DNA from 3 places in the Acidovorax sp. FG60 genome. Region 2 is predicted to be linked to each of the others. Evidence: predicted binding sites of a transcription regulator. Region 2 holds the regulator's gene; each other region holds the start of a gene.
What was found. The regulator NrdR, encoded in region 2, represses ribonucleotide reductase genes. The targets are predictions, from matches to a motif close to CACNANATNTNGTG.
Positions count from the first base shown of each region.

Region 1: ACODS0_RS02865 (ribonucleoside-diphosphate reductase subunit alpha) is a predicted target of NrdR. The motif match lies at 2,551-2,564, and genes of this name have one in related genera.
Region 3: ACODS0_RS05525 (ribonucleoside triphosphate reductase) is a predicted target of NrdR. The motif match lies at 1,560-1,573, and genes of this name have one in related genera.

Region 1 is NZ_JBMDJC010000001.1:632,444-636,639, forward strand. Features, by position in the region: gene ACODS0_RS02850 (ATP-binding protein) at 1-147, shown strand, start outside; gene ACODS0_RS02855 (sigma-54-dependent transcriptional regulator) at 159-1,676, shown strand; gene ampD (1,6-anhydro-N-acetylmuramyl-L-alanine amidase AmpD) at 1,660-2,289, shown strand; gene ACODS0_RS02865 (ribonucleoside-diphosphate reductase subunit alpha) at 2,659-4,196, shown strand, end outside.
Region 2 is NZ_JBMDJC010000029.1:4,995-9,190, reverse strand. Features, by position in the region: gene ACODS0_RS25790 (bifunctional metallophosphatase/5'-nucleotidase) at 1-1,263, shown strand, start outside; gene ACODS0_RS25785 (DMT family transporter) at 1,279-2,181, opposite strand; gene nrdR (transcriptional regulator NrdR) at 2,472-2,921, opposite strand; gene glyA (serine hydroxymethyltransferase) at 2,939-4,183, opposite strand.
Region 3 is NZ_JBMDJC010000003.1:111,654-115,849, reverse strand. Features, by position in the region: gene ACODS0_RS05535 (nitric-oxide reductase large subunit) at 1-887, shown strand, start outside; gene ACODS0_RS05530 (hemerythrin domain-containing protein) at 959-1,387, shown strand; gene ACODS0_RS05525 (ribonucleoside triphosphate reductase) at 1,606-3,624, shown strand; gene nrdD (anaerobic ribonucleoside-triphosphate reductase) at 3,723-3,935, shown strand; gene ACODS0_RS05515 (anaerobic ribonucleoside-triphosphate reductase activating protein) at 3,973-4,196, shown strand, end outside.

The sequences.
Region 1 (4,196 bases), on a different contig from region 2:
CAGCGCCATGGAGCGTCCATCAGCTACCAGCGGCTGACCCGCACCACCCTGCGGGGCGAGGTGGGCGGCAACGCCTTTACCGTCGGCTTTCGCCGCACCACACGCCCTGCCGATGCTGCCACGCTGTTTGACACCATCGTGGTCTGAAACGCCCTGCCATGAACGCACCTACCGCTTCCATCCTCGTCGTGGACGACGAACCCGACCTGCGCACCTTGTACGAACTGACCTTGCTGCGCGAAGGCTATCGGGTGGAGACCGCATCCAGCGTCCAGGAGGCGCGCGACCAGCTCAAGGCTCACCGCTTTGACGCCGTCATCACCGACATGCGCCTGCCCGATGGTTTCGGCATGGAACTACTGCAGGATCTGCGCGACCAGCAGCGCCGCGAGCGCTGCGTGGTCATGACAGCGTATGGCTCCGCCGAGAACGCCGTGGAAGCCCTGCGCTCTGGTGCCTTCGACTATCTGACCAAACCCGTGGATCTGAAGCAGTTCCGCTCGGTCGTCGCATCGGCCGTACAAGGCACCGGGGGTGTCCCCGCGCCCCGGGCCGCACGCACCGGCGGCGTACAGGGTCGGCAGGGGGCGTTCAGCGCAGACCCCTTGGCGGCGGGCACCGCACTGGACCGGCTGGTGGGCACCTCAGAGGCCATTCGCAACGTCAAGCAGCGCGTGGCCAAGGTGGCACGGGGCATGGCGCCCGTGCTGATTCATGGGGAATCCGGCACGGGCAAGGAACTGGTTGCTCAAGCGCTGCATGCCAGCAGCCAGCGTGCCGATGGTCCCCTGGTTGCCGTGAACTGCGGCGCCATCCCAGAAAACCTGCTGGAGGCAGAATTTTTTGGTGCCCGGAAAGGCTCTTACACCGGTGCCACCCAGGATCGGGACGGCTACTTTCAGGCAGCCCGTGGCGGCACGCTGTTTCTGGACGAAATCGGTGACCTTCCCTTGGCCATGCAGTCCAAATTGCTGCGCGCCATCCAGGAGCGCAGCGTACGGCCTCTTGGCTCCACCCAGGAGGAGACCGTGGATGTGCGCATCGTGAGCGCCACACACCGCGACCTGGCCGCCGACGTGCAATCGGGCCGCTTCCGCCAGGATCTCTATTACCGGCTCAACGTGATCGAAATCGTGATCCCCCCGTTGCGCGAGCGGCGCGAAGATCTGCCTGTGCTGTGTGCCGCACTTCTGGCGCGCATCGCCCAGGAATCCGGCATGCCAGTGCCTTCTCTGACAGAGCATGCGCTCCAAGCCATTGCCGCACATCCCCTGACCGGCAACGTCCGCGAACTGGAAAACCTGTTGCACCGGGCCGTGGCACTCAGCGACGGAGACGAACTGCATGTGGACTGGCCCTCTGGCACCCCCACCCCATTGGGGGCGCGGACGCTGCCAGCCGCCCCCCCCCCCAACCACACCGAGGCGCAGCCTGCCCATCAACCACCACAGCCTGCCGCCAGCTCGGGCTGCTCGGTCCCTCTGCCCAATGACCTTCAGGCCTGGCTGGACCAGCAGGAGCGGGACATTCTGATACGAGCCTTGCGCGAAGCGGGTTTCAACAGAACCGCCACCGCAGCCCGGCTGGGCATCAGCCTGCGCCAGATACGCTACCGCATCGCCCGGCTGAACATCGCCGTCCCCAATGACCAGGACCCGCATGACGAGATCGGCTGACGCGGCACCAGGCAGATCAACGCCTTGGGACGGTGGATGGCACCGTGCAGCAACCAGGCTGGAATCCCCCAACCATGGTGTGCGCCCTGCCCCGGCAAGTTCCTCCATCGACCTGATCGTGGTGCATTCCATCAGTTTGCCGCCAGGCACATATGGCGGGAATGCGGTGCAACAGCTATTCACCAACTCGCTGGACTGGGACGCACACCCCTACTACCAGAGCATCCGTGGTTTGGCCGTTTCGTCGCATTTCTTCATTGACCGCACCGGCGCCCTTTGGCAGTTTGTGGACTGTGATCTTCGGGCCTGGCATGCTGGCCAGTCGGCCTACCGTGGCCGCAGCCAGTGCAACGATGACTCGATTGGCATTGAACTGGAAGGCCTTGAAGGGCTTGCGTTCGAACCCGCGCAGTACCAGACCCTGACAACGCTCTGCCAGGACATCGAACAGCGCTACCCCATTGAACACATCGCAGGGCATGAGCACATCGCGCCCGGGCGCAAGCAGGACCCAGGCTCCGGCTTCGATTGGGCGCAGGTACAAAAAGCACTGAACTGGCCCGTGCAACGTTTTCCGGCAGCCACCTGGCCTGACATTCAAGCCGCCCGCTGAGGGCGCTGTGGCAGCGCCACATTCAGCGACTTTTTTCTATGTGCATTTGCACATCGTCGCGTCCCCAGACACCACGCGGCCTCGCGCAGAAAATCCGCTCGAAACGCTTGTCTTTGCGAGGTTTTCGTCCTGCTTTTCCGCAGGGGCAACGGGTTCCTGCGGGGTCAGCAGAAGGCCCTGCGGCGCCGCTGACATGCTGTTTCGTTTTTCTGAGGGCAATACGACGGTACACTACCGGTAGTGTCTTGAATGCATGTGACACACCATATATAGTGTGCGCCAGACAGTAGTCCGCCGCACCACTCACACGCTGCGATGGCATCCAGGCCGCGCACCACACCCCAGACAGCCCACAGAAGAGGACCCCCCATGCAAGCTGCTTTGAACACGCCTTCCACGCCCCATGCCGCCTCCCCCGAGGCCCCAAACACCCAGTCCGCACCAGCGGAGGCGGGTAACTCGCTGGCGCACTATCAGATCATTCGCCGCAACGGAGCAGTCGTGCCCTTTGAGCCGCAAAAAATTGCGGTGGCGATGATGAAGGCATTTCTGGCAGTGCACGGCACGCAGGGCGCCGCTTCCGCCAGCGTGCGCGAGGTGGTGGACACGCTCACCCAGAATGTGGTCCGCGCCCTCATGCGCTCGCGTCCCGGTGGCGGCACCTTCCATATTGAAGACGTGCAGGATCAGGTTGAACTGGGCCTGATGCGCGGCGAACACCACGAAGTCGCCCGGGCCTATGTTCTGTACCGCGAGCGCCGCACGCAAGAGCGTGCTCACCACCAGGAACAGCTCGCGCCCGCAACCCCCATTTTGAACGTGATCGACAACGGCCAACGCGTGCAGCTGGACATCCTGCGCCTGCACGGGCTCATCGAATCGGCCTGCGCCAACCTCGGCGCCGACATCCAGGCCGCGCCCATCGTCGCCGAGACCATGCGCAACCTGTATGACGGCGTTCCCATGGACGAGGTCTACAAGGCGTCCATCCTCGCCGCCCGCACCCTGATCGAAAAAGACCCTGACTACACCTATGCCACGGCCCGCCTGCTGCTGCATACCATCGTGCGCGAAGTGCTGGGACGCGAGGTCGCCCAGAGCGACATGGGTCAGGCCTACAGGGACTATTTCCCCGCCTTCATCCAGAAGGGGGTGGACAACGAGCTGTTGGACGAGCGCCTGCTCAAGCAATATGACCTGAACCGCCTGGGCGCCGCGCTCAAGGCCGAGCGCGACCTGCAGTTCGACTACCTCGGCCTGCAGACCCTGTATGACCGCTACTTCCTGCACGTCAAGAAAACCCGCATCGAACTGCCCCAGGCGTTCTTCATGCGCGTAGCCATGGGCCTGGCACTCAATGAAACCGACCGCGAGGCCCGCGCCATCGAGTTCTACGAAGTGCTGTCGTCCTTCGACTTCATGTCGTCCACCCCCACGCTGTTCAACAGCGGTACCCTGCGCTCGCAGCTGTCCAGCTGCTACCTGACCACGGTGCCCGACGACCTGGATGGCATTTACGAATCGATCAAGGAAAACGCCCTGCTGTCCAAGTTTGCTGGCGGCCTGGGCAATGACTGGACCCGCGTGCGTGCCCTGGGCTCCCACATCAAGGGCACGAACGGGGAATCGCAAGGCGTGGTGCCCTTCCTCAAGGTGGTCAACGACACCGCTGTGGCGGTGAACCAGGGCGGCAAGCGCAAGGGCGCCGTCTGCACCTACCTGGAAACCTGGCACCTGGATATCGAAGAGTTCCTGGAACTGCGCAAGAACACCGGCGACGACCGCCGCCGCACGCACGACATGAACACGGCCAACTGGATCCCTGACCTGTTCATGCGCCGCGTGATGGAAAAGGGCACCTGGACGTTGTTCTCCCCTTCCAACGTGCCCGACCTGCACGATCTGTT
Region 2 (4,196 bases):
GCCAACACCGTGCGCACCGAGGATGGGCGCACGCTGCTGCCTGCCACCGGCATCAAGCGATTTACCGAAGGTGGGGTGACCGTCACCCTGGGCGTGATCGGCCTCACGCTGCAGGCCACGCCCACCATGGTCAGCCCTTCGGGTGTGGCGGGCCTGCGCTTTGAGGACGAAGCGGCCACGGCCAACGCGCTGATTCCGCTGCTGCGGGCCCAGGGCGCCGATGTGATCGCCGTGGTCATCCACGAGGGCGGCGGCACCACAGCCGGAGTGCAGGAGACCAGCTGCGCGGGCCTCTCGGGCGACATCGTGCCCATCCTGGAGCGGCTGGACCCGGCCGTGGACGTGGTGGTCTCGGGCCACACGCACCAGGCCTATGTTTGCGACTACGGCCGCGTGAACCCGGCCAAGCCCTTTCTGCTGACCAGCGCGGGCCAGTACGGCACGCTGCTCACGGACATCCAGTTGCGGGTGGACACGCGCACCCGCCGCGTGGTGCACAAAGCCGCGCGCAATGTCATCGTGCAGGGCGAGGCGTTCACGGGCAGCCAGGGGCACGTGCCCCTGACCTCCGCCGTGCCGTCCTTTGCGGCGGATCCGCAGGTGCAGAAAGTCATCGACACCTACCGCGCGGCTGCCGTGCCGCTGGCCCAGCGCCCCGTGGGGCAGGCCGCTGGCGCCCTCCGGCGCACACCGGCCCCGTCGCTCGAAAGCGCGCTGGGCAATCTGGTTGCCGATGCCCAGCTCCACGCCATGCGTGCACCGGAGCAGGGTGGGGCGCAGCTATCTTTGATGAATCCGGGTGGCCTGCGCGCTGATCTGGTGCCCGATGAACAAGGGCTGGTGCGCTATGGCCAGCTCTATGCGGTGCAGCCCTTCGGCAACCAGTTGGTCGTCAAGACCTTCACGGGCGCGCAGATCAAGGCGGCGCTAGAGCAGCAGTTCGCCAGCGGCAGCAACACCGTGCAGCGGCCCCGGGTGCTGCTGGTGTCCGCAGGATTTTCGTACCGCTATGACCTCTCCCAGCCAGTGGGTGCGCGTATTAGCCACATGGTGCTGAACGGTACCCCGCTGCGCGACGATGCGCAGGTGCGCGTGGTGATGAGCAGCTACCTCGACAGCGGCGGGGACAACTTCACCGTGCTGGCCGAAGGCCGCGACCGCCTGGTGGGCGGGCTGGACCTGGATGCGCTGGAGGCTTACTTCCGCGCCCACAGCCCGGTGCCGGTGCCCGCCACGGACCGCATCACGCGCGGGGCCCGCTGAGGCGCTTGCTGGTTCTTAGCTGCGCCCCGGGCGCATTGCCGCCAGCCAGCGCAGCGGGTTGAATCCTGTCACCAGCCCGGTGGCCACCAGCACCAGCGCTCCGCCCCACACCATCCCGGGGCCCAAGGCCTCGCCCAGAAAGATGTGGCCCCAGGCCACACCGAACAGCGGGATCATGAAGGCCGAACTCATTGCTGCCACGGGCGAGACATGTTTGAGCACCCGCAGGTTGAGCCAGTAGGCCAGGCCCGAGGTCACGATGCCCATCACGGCCACCGCAGCCAGTGCCCCCGGTGTGAAACGGGCCTCGGGCAAGCTCCACGCAGCGCCCGGAAGCAGCAACACCAGTGCGGCGGCGTGGATGCCTGCGGCAATCGACAACGGGGACATTCGCGTCGTGGCGCGCTTCATCCACGTCGTAGAGATGCCATAGCAGGCTGACGCTGCCACACAGGCCGCCGCTGCCATCAGCAAGGCAGGCGTGGGCTCCACGGGCCCCAGCTGCACGATCAGCGCCACCCCCGCAAAGCCGCAGACGCAACCCAGCCACTTGCGCGTGCTCAGTGTGTCCTCCTTCATCCACGCGGCGGCAATCACGCCAAAGGGCACGGCCATGGTGTTGAGCAGTGAGCTGTAGCCGGCGGGCAGGTGCAAGGCCGCCCAGGCATACAGCAGAAAAGGCAGTGCGACGGTGAGCGTGCCCAGCCCGAACAGCTCGCGCCAATGGCGCCACGGCCAGGGTTCGTTGGCGACCCGCATGATGCCCATCAGCGTCAACGTGGCCAGGCCAATGCGCAGCGCAGCCATCACGTTGGGCCCGAGCACGGGGCTGGCAATGCGGATGAAAAGAAAGGAGGCGCCCCACAGGGCGGACAGCAGCACCAGCTGCAGGAAGTGGCGGGTTTTCACCGGGCGCATTGTGGAGTACAGGCGACTCGCGCGCTGGCTCGCACCAAGCCAGTTTTCAAGCCAAATTGGCGTCTAGCGCTTGTCCAGAAAGCGTGCGCAGCTATTAATTTTGGAGCATGCTGCGGTGTAGCACGCGCGACAGCGATCGCCCGCTCAGGTCCACATGTATCGCCCGTGGATGTGGTTGCTATAATATTTTATAGCTGCTGGCGCTTGTGTGATAAGCGCTGGAGACCAAAAGTGCCTGAGATCATCCGGCCCTGTAGCCAGCACCGGTGCAGACAGCAATACGGAGGCTGCTACTTGCGCACTTCGTCAACCATGGCGCGGAAGTCGTCGATGTCTTCAAAGCTGCGGTACACGCTGGCAAAGCGGATGTAGGCCACCTTGTCGAGCTTCTTGAGCTCGCGCATCACCAGCTCACCAATGCGGCTGGAGATCACCTCGCGCTGCCCCAGGTTGAGCAGCTTTTCCTCGATCCGCTCGATGGCGCTGTCGATCTGGTCGGTGCTCACGGGGCGCTTGCGCAAAGCCAGGTTGAACGAGGCGAGCAGCTTGCCCCGGTCGTATTCAATGCGGCGCCCGTCCTTCTTGACGATGGCCGGGAAGTTCACTTCCGGCCGCTCGTAGGTGGTAAAGCGCTTGTCGCACGCGCCGCACTGGCGGCGGCGGCGGATGAAGACCCCATCCTCAGACACCCGCGTTTCAACGACTTGCGTCTCGAGGTGGCTGCAGAAGGGGCACTTCATGGTTTTCGGCTGTGGATTTAGCCGTAGACGGGGAAGCGGGCGGTCAGGGCATTGACCTTGGCGCGCACCGCAGCGATGTTGGCTTCGTCGCGCGGGTTGTCCAGCACGTCGGCGATCAGATTGGCCGTGATGCGGGCCTCTTCTTCCTTGAAGCCGCGCGTGGTCATGGCAGGGGTGCCAATGCGCACGCCGCTGGTCACCATCGGCTTTTCAGGGTCGTTGGGGATCGCGTTCTTGTTGATGGTCATGTGGGCGGCGCCCAGCACGGCCTCGGCTTCCTTGCCGGTGATGCCCTTGGCGCGCAGGTCGACCAGCATCACGTGGCTTTGCGTGCCGCCGCTCACGATGCGCAGGCCGCGTGCGGTCAGCGTCTCTGCCAGCACCTTGGCGTTCTTGGCTACTTGTTCCTGGTAGGCCTTGAACTCGGGTTGCAGTGCTTCCTTGAAGGCCACGGCCTTGGCGGCGATCACGTGCATCAGCGGGCCGCCTTGCAGGCCGGGGAAGATGGCGCTGTTGATAGCCTTTTCGTGCTGGGCCTTCATCAGGATGATGCCGCCACGGGGGCCGCGCAGGCTCTTGTGCGTGGTGGAGGTGACCACGTCGGCGTGGGGCACGGGGTTGGGGTACACGCCAGCTGCGATCAAGCCAGCGTAGTGGGCCATGTCCACCATGAAGATCGCACCCACGTCCTTGGCCACCTTGGCAAAGCGCGCAAAGTCGATGTGCAGGCTGTAGGCCGATGCACCGGCGATGATGAGCTTGGGCTTGGTCTCGTGGGCCTTCTTTTCCATCGCTTCATAGTCGATGGCTTCGTTGGCGTCCAGGCCGTAGGAGACCACGTTGAACCACTTGCCCGACATGTTCAGCGGCATGCCATGTGTCAGGTGGCCGCCTTCGGCCAGGCTCATGCCCATGATGGTGTCGCCGGGCTTCAGGAAGGCCAGGAACACCGCCTCGTTGGCAGAGGCGCCGCAGTGGGGCTGCACGTTGGCGGCTTCGGCGCCGAAGATCTGCTTGACGCGGTCGATGGCCAGTTGCTCGGCCACGTCCACATGCTCGCAGCCACCGTAGTAGCGCTTGCCGGGGTAGCCTTCGGCGTATTTGTTGGTCAGCTGCGTGCCCTGCGCCCACATCACGGCGGGGGAGGCATAGTTCTCGCTGGCGATCAGCTCGATGTGGTGCTCTTGCCGGGCGTTTTCAGCCTGGATGGCGGCAAACAGTTCGGGGTCGGTTTGTTCGACAAGAATATTGCGGTCGTACATGATTGGCAGTCCT
Region 3 (4,196 bases), on a different contig from region 2:
TCTTCTACGGCGAGCGTACCCACCTATCGGTGATGGAGTACTGGCGCTGGTGGGTGGTGCACCTGTGGGTCGAGGGCTTCTTTGAAGTGTTCGCCACCACGGCGCTGGCCTTCATCTTCTCGACGCTCGGCCTCGTGTCGCCACGCATGGCCACGGCCGCCAGCCTGGCCTCGGCCTCGCTCTTCATGCTGGGCGGCGTGCCCGGCACTTTCCACCACCTGTACTTCAGCGGCACCACCACGCCGGTGATGGCCGTGGGCGCATCGTTCAGCGCGCTGGAAGTGGTGCCCCTGGTGGTGCTGGGCCATGAGGCCTGGGAACACTGGCGCCTGCAGCACCGCGCGAAGTGGATGGCCAACCTCAAGTGGCCCCTCATGTGCTTCGTGGCCGTGGCCTTCTGGAACATGCTGGGCGCGGGCGTCTTCGGCTTCATGATCAACCCGCCGATTGCGCTGTATTACCTGCAGGGACTCAACACCACGCCGGTGCATGCCCACGCTGCGCTGTTCGGTGTGTATGGCTTCCTGGCGCTGGGCTTCACGCTGCTGGTGCTGCGCTACATCCGCCCGCAGCTGGTGTTCAGCGAGCGGCTCATGAAGACGGGCTTCTGGTGGCTCAACGCGGGCCTGGTGCTGATGATTGCCACCAGCCTGCTGCCCATCGGACTGTTCCAGTTCCACGCCAGCGTGAGCGAAGGCCTGTGGTACGCACGGGGCGAAGCCTTCATGCAGCAGCCCTTCATGCAGACCCTGCGCTGGGTGCGCACCGTTGGCGACGTGGTCTTCATCGTCGGCGCGCTGGCCATGGCCTGGCAGGTGGTGAGCGGGCTGTTCGGCTCGCGCGCCCCGGCGCAAGCGGGCCCCTACCTAGCACAGGCCCGTCGCTGAAATGGACTGTGCGCGGCGGCTGCCACAAGCGGCCACCGCGCTCACACACCGTTTGCCCACAAGGAGTGAGCATGAACCTCGAAAAATTCAAGCACCAGCACACCGACATCCTGCGCAGCATCGCCACCTTGCGCGCCCTGGCCCAGGCGGGCGTGGAAGGCAATGCCCGCGCCATCGCGCAGGGCATCGTGGCCATGAGCGGCACCATCAAGCTGCACCTGGCCGTGGAAGACCAGGTGCTGTACCCCGCGCTGCAGCGCGGTGGCAACCCCGAACTGGCGCGCCTGGGCCGCCAGTACCAGAGCGAGATGGCCTCGATTGCCAGCGCCTACGACGCCTTCGCGCGCCGCTGGAACACGGCCGAGAACGTGCGCCGCGATGCGCAGGGCTTTCGGGACGAGGCCAATGTGGTGCTGCGCCGGGTGTTCGAGCGCATGCAGCGCGAAGACCACGACTTTTATCCCCGCATCGAGGAGGAAGAAACCGCCGCCTGCCATTGAGCAGCACCCTCCTGCACCCCACTGCATGCCTGCGCATGCACCTCTGATCCATCGGTAGGGCCTGACGGCACCTTCCTTTCCGCCGGCCTCTGTGCCGGCATTTTTTTACCCCTGCTTACCGCCTCGATTGTGTTGAATCAAACTACCTATAGTGTTTGGTGGGTATCGTGGACACCATAGGTAGTGTTTTTAACCCGTTCCACAGATTGGTCGAACCCATGGCGTCCACCCTTGCCACCTTGCCACGCGAAGTCGTTTTGCGCAGCGGCCAGCGCGTTCCGTTTGATGCCGAACGCATCCGCGCCGCGCTGGCCAGCGCCGGGCAGGCCTCGGGTGAATACGGCGCCGACGAAGCGGCATTGCTCACCGCCCAGGTCACCAAGGTGCTCATCCACCGCTTCCAGGGCGAGGCCCCCACCATCGAGCAGATCCAGGACGTGGCCGAGCAGACGCTGATCGCCGCCAACCACCTGGCCACCGCACGCGCCTACATCGTCTACCGCGAGCAGCACGCCACGCTGCGCGCCGACAAGCAGACGCTGGTCGATGTGGAAAGCTCCATCAACGAATACCTCACGCGCGCCGACTGGCGCGTGAACGCCAACGCCAACCAGGGCTATTCGCTGGGCGGGCTGATCCTGAACGTGGCGGGCAAGGTCACGGCCAACTACTGGCTGTCGCACGTCTACACGCCCGAGATCGGCGAGGCGCACCGCAATGGCGATATCCACATCCACGACCTCGACATGCTCAGCGGCTACTGCGCGGGCTGGTCGCTGCGCACGCTGCTGCACGAGGGGCTCAACGGGGTGCCGGGCAAGGTGGAGGCGGGGCCGCCCAAACACATGAGTTCCGCCGTGGGGCAGATCGTGAACTTCCTGGGCACGCTGCAGAACGAGTGGGCGGGCGCGCAGGCGTTCTCGTCGTTCGACACCTACATGGCACCCTTCGTGCGCAAGGACGGCATGGACTACGCGCAGGTGCGCCAGTGCATCCAGGAGCTGGTTTACAACCTCAACGTGCCCTCGCGCTGGGGCACGCAAACGCCGTTCACCAACCTCACCTTCGACTGGACCTGTCCCGAGGACCTGCGCGAGCAGGTGCCCGTGATCGCGGGCCAGGAGATGCCCTTCGCGTATGGTGACCTGCAGGCCGAGATGGACCTCATCAACCGCGCCTACATCGACGTGATGACCACGGGCGATGCCAAGGGCCGCGTGTTCACCTTTCCCATCCCCACCTACAACATCACCAAGGACTTCCCCTGGGAGAGCGAGAACGCGCAGCTGCTGTTCGATATGACAGCCAAGTACGGTCTGCCGTACTTCCAGAACTTCATCAACTCCGAGCTGGAGCCCAACATGGTGCGCTCCATGTGCTGCCGCCTGCAGCTCGATCTGCGCGAGCTCTTGAAGCGCGGCAACGGCCTGTTCGGCAGCGCCGAGCAGACGGGCAGCCTGGGCGTGGTCACCATCAACTGCGCGCGGCTGGGGTACTTGCATGCGGGCGATGAGGCGGGGCTGCTCGCCGCACTCGACCGCTTGATGGAACTGGGCAAACAAAGCCTGGAGACCAAGCGCAAGCTCATCCAGCGCCTCATGGACCAGGGCTTGTTCCCCTACACCAAGCGCTACCTGGGCACCTTGCGCAACCACTTTTCCACGCTGGGTGTGAATGGCATCAACGAGATGGTGCGCAACTTCACGGCGGACCAGCACGACATCACCAGCGAGTGGGGCCACGCGTTTGCCGTGCGCCTGCTCGACCACGTGCGCGAGCGCATGACCGCCTTCCAGGAAGAAACCGGCCATCTCTACAACCTGGAGGCCACACCCGCCGAAGGCACCACCTACCGCTTCGCCAAGGAAGACAAGAAGCGCTGGCCCGCCATCCTGCAGGCGGGCACATCCGAGCAGCCTTACTACACCAACTCGTCGCAGCTGCCCGTGAGCTTCACCGACGACCCGTTCGAGGCGCTGATGCGGCAGGAGGCACTGCAGGGCAAATACACCGGCGGCACCGTGCTGCACCTGTACATGGGCGAGCGCGTTTCCAGCGGCGCGGCCTGCCGCGAGCTGGTGCGGCGCGCGCTGACGAACTTCCGCCTGCCCTACATCACCGTCACGCCCACGTTCTCCATTTGCCCCACGCACGGCTACCTGGCGGGCGAACACCCGTTCTGCCCGCGCTGCGACGAAGAGCGGCTGGACGCCAAGCGGCGGCGTCTGGTCGCCTAGATTTCGAGCGAAAAGTGGCCCTGGCGCTGGATGGTCAAGCGCAAGCAGCTATCAAAACAGAAGCAAACCAATTCAACCACCTCCGAAAGGAATCCGACATGAGCCATTTCTCCACCACCGAACACACCGCCATCTCCAGCGCCGCCGCCGTGCAGCTCACCGACGACGAGCGCCAGCCCTGCGAGGTCTGGACCCGCGTGATGGGCTATCACCGCCCTGTGGCCAGCTTCAATACCGGCAAGCAGGGCGAACATGCCGAGCGCCGCTTCTTCGCCGAGCAGGGCCGTGGCTGCAGCAGCAACGCCTGCTGAGGCACGGGCACCCGCGTCCGCGCTGCGGCTGGGCGGCATGACACCGCTCACCACCATCGACTTCCCCGGCCGCCTCGCGGCCGTTTTGTATTGCCAGGGCTGCCCCTGGCGCTGCGGCTATTGCCACAACCCCGAACTGCTGGACGCCACTGCTGCGGGGGCGCTGCCCTGGGCGCAGGCGCTGGCCTTTTTGGAAAGCCGACGTGGCCTGCTGGACGGCGTGGTTTTCTCGGGCGGCGAGCCCACGCTGCAGGCGGGCAT